DNA from 3 places in the Stutzerimonas balearica DSM 6083 genome. Region 1 is predicted to be linked to each of the others. Evidence: predicted binding sites of a transcription regulator. Region 1 holds the regulator's gene; each other region holds the start of a gene.
What was found. The regulator sigma-54, encoded in region 1, starts transcription at its own class of promoters, with help from an activator protein. The targets are predictions, from matches to a motif close to ANTGGCATNNANNTTGCTNT.

Region 1 (2,265 bases):
GTGCTGATCGATCAGCAGGACGTCACCCACCTGCCAATGCACGGCCGGGCGCGTGCCGGCATCGGCTACCTGCCCCAGGAAGCATCGATCTTTCGCAAGCTTTCGGTGGCCGACAACATCATGGCCATCCTCGAAACGCGCAAGGATCTCGACCGCGCCGGCCGCCAGCAGGCGCTCGAAGCGCTGCTGCAGGAATTTCATATCAGCCACATCTGCGACAGCCTCGGCATGAGCCTGTCCGGCGGCGAACGCCGACGCGTCGAAATCGCTCGCGCGCTGGCAACGTCGCCGAAGTTCATCCTGCTTGACGAACCCTTTGCCGGCGTGGACCCGATTTCGGTCGGCGACATCAAGCAGATCATCCACCATCTCAAGGCCAAGGGCATCGGCGTGCTGATAACCGATCACAATGTGCGCGAGACCCTGGATATCTGCGAGACGGCCTACATCGTCAACGATGGCCGACTGATCGCCGAAGGCGATGCCGAGACGATTCTGGCCAACCAGTTGGTCAAGGAAGTCTATCTGGGCCACGAATTCCGCCTGTGAGCTCCTTTTTAACGGTTTAAACGGCAACCAGGCCTAGGCAAGGGCTTCGCAGGTAGGCATATAATTTGCTTTCCCGGCGGCGCAACGCGCGCCAGCGATTAGGAACAGGCGCACCAGCGCCGGCATCAAAGGTTCGAAGTCCTCTGCCATGAAACCATCGCTAGTCCTGAAGATGGGCCAGCAGCTGACCATGACGCCTCAGCTGCAACAAGCCATTCGATTGCTCCAGCTTTCAACGCTGGATCTGCAACAGGAAATCCAGGAGGCCCTGGATTCTAACCCGATGCTCGAGCGCGAGGAGGACGGCGACGACTACGACGGCGCCGACCCGATGGCCGAAGCCAGCGAAGCGGGGAGCAGCACCGGAGACAACGACCAGCCTGCTCTCGACAGCCGCTACGAAGAGACCAGCCACTCGGCCGAGAGCCTGGACGATAACGAATGGAGCGAGCGAATTCCCAGCGAGCTGCCTGTCGATACCGCCTGGGAAGATATCTACCAGACCAGCGCCAGCAGCCTGCCGGCCAGCGACGATGACGAGTGGGATTTCACCACGCGCACCCCGACGGGCCTCAGCCTTCAGGCCCACCTGCTCTGGCAGCTCAATCTCACGCCGATGAGCGATACCGATCGCCTGATCGCCACCTCGATCATCGACGGCATCAACGACCAGGGTTATCTGGAAGAGAGCCTGGAAGACATTCTCGCGTCGATCGACCCCGAACTCGATGTGGAGATGGACGAGATCGAGGTCGTTCTGCACCGCGTACAGCAGTTCGAGCCTGCCGGTATCGGGGCCCGCGATCTGCGCGAATGCCTGCTGCTGCAGTTGCGCCAGCTGCCGTCGAACACCGCCTGGCTTGCCGAAGCGCAACGCCTGGTCAGCGACTACCTCGACGTGCTCGGCAACCGCGACTACAGCGCTCTAATGCGTCGCATGAAGCTCAAGGAAGACGAGCTGCGCCAGGTCATCGAACTCGTGCAATCTCTCAACCCCAGGCCCGGCTCGCAGATCGAAGCCAGCGAACCGGAGTATGTCGTCCCGGATGTCATCGTGCGCAAGCACAACGGCCGCTGGCTGGTCGAGCTCAATCAGGAAGCCATGCCGCGCCTGCGCGTCAATCCGCAGTACGCCGGCTTCGTCAAGCGAGCCGATACGAGCGCCGACAACACGTTCATGCGAAATCAGCTGCAGGAGGCGCGCTGGTTCATCAAGAGCCTGCTGAGCCGCAACGAGACCCTGATGAAAGTGGCGACCCAGATCGTCGAGCATCAGCGCGGTTTTCTCGAGCACGGCGAAGAGGCAATGAAGCCCCTGGTCCTGCATGACATCGCCGAAGCCGTCGGCATGCACGAGTCGACCATTTCGCGCGTCACGACACAGAAATACATGCATACGCCGCGCGGCATCTACGAGCTCAAGTACTTTTTCTCCAGCCACGTAAGCACAACCGAAGGCGGCGAATGCTCGTCGACGGCGATCCGCGCGATCATCAAGAAACTGGTTGCCGCGGAAAACCCGAAAAAGCCATTGAGCGACAGCAAGATCGCTGGTTTACTGGAGGCACAAGGCATTCAGGTAGCGCGTCGTACCGTGGCGAAATATCGCGAATCACTGGGCATCGCGCCGTCAAGTGAGCGAAAGCGACTGTAGACGAACACGGCTGGTTCGGAAGGTTTGGATGGCAGACCGAGGTCTGCCTCTTCTGCGGAAAG
Region 2 (2,265 bases), 2.0 Mb from region 1:
AACAGCTCGAGAAACTCGTTTTTGCCCAGATCATTGCCCTTGGCCTCGCGGTCATTGCCGATCTGGTATTGATCCAGCACCGAGCTGCCGGCACCCACGCCACTGGTAGTCGTCATCGTCTTCGCTCGCTATCACTGACCAAGGGTCAACACTTTCTGCAACATGGTTTTGGCGGTGTTCATCAGTTCAGCGTTGGTCTGAAACGACCGGCTTGCCGAAATCATGTCTGCCATTTCCTCGACGACGTTGACGTTCGGGTAATAGACGTAGCCCTTGTCGTCGGCCGCCGGATGATTCGGCTCATAGCGCGCCTGAAGCTCGCCCTGATCTTCAACAACACCGAGCACCTGAACGCCAACGCCTGCCTGCTGCTGCTCGGCGAACAACGAACCGCTGCTGTCGCCGCCCGCCTGCTGCAGCATCGTGGCGAACACTGGATGGCGCGCGCGGTAGGTCTGATCGACGCTGGACGAAACCGTCTCGGCGTTGGCGATGTTGCTGGAGATCGTGTTGAGGCGAGTGCTCTGGGCGCTCATGCCGGTTCCGGCAATGTTGAAGACGCTGCTCAGTGACATGGTTGTTCGCTCCGTTATTCGCCGCGCAGGGCGTTCATCAGCCCGCGGAATTTACTATTGAGCAGGGTGAAGCTGGCCTGGAAATCGATCGCATTCTGGGCGTAGTTGGACTGCTCGATCTGCATATCGACGGTGTTCTGATCCAGCGAAGGTTGAGACGGAACCCGAAAGCGCAGGGCCGGGTCGGCCAACTCCATACCTTCAGCGGCGATGTGCCGCTCATTGGTACGTTCGACGCCGAACCCGCCCTGCGTGCGGGCAGCCTGCTGCGCAAGTACGGTCTTGAAATCGAGGTCGCGCGCCTTGTAATTCGGCGTATCGGCATTGGCGATGTTGTTGGCCAAGACCTCTGCGCGCTGCGCACGGAACCCCAGGGCTTTCTCGTGTATGCCCAGAGCCTTGTCGAAACTGATGCTCATCGGCTTGCCTCCATTGACTCGCTGACGAGACAAAAGCAAAGCCCATGCCACAAGCGCAAGCCCTTGATTATTCAAGGGTCGCCTGCTCAGTTGGTAGGAAGAAGCGTCAAAAGCGGCAAGCGATTACCGCCTTGCTTGCCGCCGAGCGACCGAGAGGTGACGGTTTTTTGCCGTCACTTGGCCTTGTAGATGATACCGGGGCTGCACTGAACCATCTGATACAGCTCGGGCAGACCATTCAGCGCTTCGGAAGCGCCCAGAAACAGATAACCGCCGGGCTTGAGCGTGGCGTGGATGCGCTTGAGGATGTCTTTCTTGACGTCGGCCGAGAAGTAGATGAGTACGTTGCGACAAAAGACGATATCGAACTTGCCGAGCGCTGCGTAGCTGTCGAGCAGATTCTGCACGCGAAACTCGACACGCGCCCGGACAGCAGGCTTTACCACCCAACGCCCCGGCCCCTTGGGCTCGAAGTAGCGCTGGAGCCGCTCACTCGACAACCCGCGCGCGATCGCCAGCGTGTCGTATTCGGCCGCCTTGCTGGCCGCAAGCATAGCCCCCGACAGCTCGGTCGCAACGATCTGCACGCCCAGCTTCGGCTGACTGGGCGCAGCCCTTTCGTATTCATCAACGGTCATCGATATGGAATAGGGCTCCTGGCCGGACGAACACGCGGCTGACCAGATCCGCAGACGCTGACCGACACCTGACTTCACCAACTCAGGGAAAACACGATTCTTGAGCACTTCGAAGGGGTAGGTATCGCGAAACCAGAGCGTCTCGTTGGTCGTCATGGCATCGACCACCTGCTCCTTCAAGCCCGAGCGCGGAGTCGCCTGGATCTTTCGAACCAACTCACCAAGGCTCTTGATACCCTGCTGCTCCATGAGCTTGTTGAGCCGACTGGAGACCAGATACTGCTTGTTGCTGCCAAGCAGAATCCCACAGGTCTTTTCCAGAAACGTTCGGAACTGCTCGAAATCCTGATCAACTGACACCAAATTGCCTCACTGTCGAATGCGAGGACCCAGCCTCAGTTTGCATCTGCCTGCCTGATTCGTTCCACGACGCGCCCGGCGAGATCATCGGGCTGAAACTTTGCCAGAAAGTCGTTTGCGCCAACACGCTTGACCATGTTCTGGTTGAAGACACCGGAGAGCGAAGTATGCAGCAGTACGTGCATGTTCTGCATGCGTGGATCGCGGCGGATTTCGGTGGTCAGCGTATAACCGTCCATCTCGGGCATTTCGATGTCAGAGATCAGCATCAGA
Region 3 (2,265 bases), 1.3 Mb from region 1:
CACCTTGAGGTTGGTCAGCGTCTGGCTGGACACCTGGCTGATCGCCTCGCCGGTGACCAGCGCATCGATGCTCAGGCGCTCGGCGATCTGGGTCGCGGCACGCAGCATCATGCGCTTGAGGACCACGCCCATCTGGCTGTTGTCGACCTTCTGCAGGATTTCGCCGACCACCTCTTCGAAGGGCACGCTGATGAACAGCACGCGGTGCGAGCTGCCGTACTTCTTCCATAGATAGTGGGCCACTTCCATCACGCCCAGTTCATGGGCGCGGCCGCCGAGGTTGAAGAAGCAGAAGTGGGTCATCAGCCCGCGGCGCATCATCTGGTAGGCCGCGACAGTGGAGTCGAAACCGCCGGACATCAGCACCAGCGTCTGCTCCAGCGAGCCGAGCGGGTAGCCGCCAATGCCGTCATGCTGCTGATGCACGACGAACAGGCGCTGGTCGCGGATCTCCATGCGCACTTCGACTTCCGGCGCCTTCAGCGAGATGCCGGCGGCGCCGCAGCGCTGGCGCAACTGGCTGCCGACGTGGCGCTCGACGTCCATCGAGCTGAACGGATGCTTGCCGGCACGCTTGCAGCGCACGGCGAAGATGCGCCCCGGCAGGCGCTCGGCATAGTGCGCCTGGCATTTTTCGACGATGTCGTCCAGGTCGCCCAGCGGGTATTCGTGGACCTCGAGAAAATGCGCAATGCCTGGCATGCAGCGCAACCGCTCGATCATCTCGCGCAGCGCCTTGGCCTCGCCGACGGAAGTCTCCACCTCGATGTTGTCCCACACACCCTCGACCTGGAGCGCAGGGTCCAGATCCTTGAGCACGGCGCGGATGTTTTTCGTCAGCTGACGAATGAAGCCCTTGCGCACCGGTGGGCTCTTGATGGTGATTTCGGGGAAAACCTTGACGATCAGCTTCATGGACGCAGCGCGTGGCCGGCGAGGCCTGAAAAAGAGGGGCGCGGAGTATAGCGGAAATGGCCAGACCTTTAGTCGGTTTTCTGCACCACTGGCGCAAGGCACCAAAAGGAGGCAGCGCACTGCAGAGGCGCACCATTAGCGTGCACAGCAATGGCATGGATAGGCTGCCCTGACCGGGGGCCAGAGGCGCAGGCGGCGCCGGCGGGCGCACCGGACCCAACTCGGAGCACTGGCATGCAATTTGCTCTCTTGTGAGGCAGGTCGCCTTGGCGGAACATCGCCACCCGGCTTCAACCTCGATACAGGGAAGCTACTGTCACGCTTCCACCACTTGGAGAACACCCATGTCGAAGTCGCTTCAACTGATCAAAGATAACGATGTGAAGTGGATTGATCTGCGCTTCACCGACCCCAAGGGCCGCCAGCATCACATCACCATGCCGGCCCGCGACGCCGATGACGACTTCTTCGAAGTCGGCAAGATGTTCGACGGGTCTTCCATCGATGGCTGGAAGGGCATCGAAGCCTCCGACATGATCCTGCTGCCGGACGACAGCACCGCCGTGCTCGATCCGTTCACCGAAGAGCCGACCCTGATCCTGGTCTGCGACGTCATCGAACCTTCGACCATGCAGGGCTACGAGCGCGACCCGCGCGCCATCGCCAAGCGCGCCGAGGAATACCTCAAGTCCACCGGCATCGGTGACACCGTATTCGCCGGCCCGGAGCCCGAGTTCTTCATCTTCGACTCCGTGAAGTACAAGTCGGACATGTCTGGCTCGATGTTCAAGATCTTCTCCGAACAGGCTTCCTGGAGCAGTGACGCCGACCTCGACGGCCGTCAGGGCAACAGCGGCCACTTCATCCGCGTGAAGGGCGGCTACCTGCCGACTCCGCCGGCCGATCCGGATCACGAGATCCGTACCGCCATGTGCAACGCCCTGGAAGAAATGGGCCAGGCCGTCGAAGTGCACCACCACGAAGTGGCCGGCGCGCAGAACGAAATCGGCGTGAAGTTCAACACCCTGGTGGCCAAGGCTGACGAAGTTCAGACCCTGAAGTATTGCGTGCAGAACGTCGCCGCCGCCTACGGCAAGACCGTGACCTTCATGCCGAAGCCGCTGTACGGCGACAACGGCTCGGGCATGCACGTGCACATGTCCATCGCCAAAGACGGCAAGAACACCTTCGCCGGCGAAGGCTATGCCGGCCTGTCCGATACCGCGCTGTACTTCATCGGCGGCATCATCAAGCACGGCAAGGCGCTGAACGCCCTGACCAACCCGTCGACCAACTCCTACAAGCGTCTGGTTCCGGGCTTCGAGGCTCCGGTCATGCTGGCCTACTCGG

Region 2: the regulator sigma-54 is predicted to act here: its motif matches at 1,027-1,046, upstream of flgB (flagellar basal body rod protein FlgB).
Region 3: the regulator sigma-54 is predicted to act here: its motif matches at 1,144-1,163, upstream of glnA (type I glutamate--ammonia ligase).

What each region holds. Positions count from the first base shown of each region.
Region 1 is NZ_CP007511.1:3,443,673-3,445,937, forward strand. It holds gene lptB (LPS export ABC transporter ATP-binding protein) at 1-549, shown strand, start outside; gene CL52_RS15945 (RNA polymerase factor sigma-54) at 698-2,203, shown strand.
Region 2 is NZ_CP007511.1:1,461,530-1,463,794, reverse strand. It holds gene flgD (flagellar hook assembly protein FlgD) at 1-116, opposite strand, end outside; gene flgC (flagellar basal body rod protein FlgC) at 132-575, opposite strand; gene flgB (flagellar basal body rod protein FlgB) at 590-994, opposite strand; gene cheR (protein-glutamate O-methyltransferase CheR) at 1,168-1,995, opposite strand; gene CL52_RS06710 (chemotaxis protein CheV) at 2,028-2,265, opposite strand, start outside.
Region 3 is NZ_CP007511.1:368,441-370,705, reverse strand. It holds gene thiI (tRNA uracil 4-sulfurtransferase ThiI) at 1-915, opposite strand, end outside; gene glnA (type I glutamate--ammonia ligase) at 1,260-2,265, shown strand, end outside.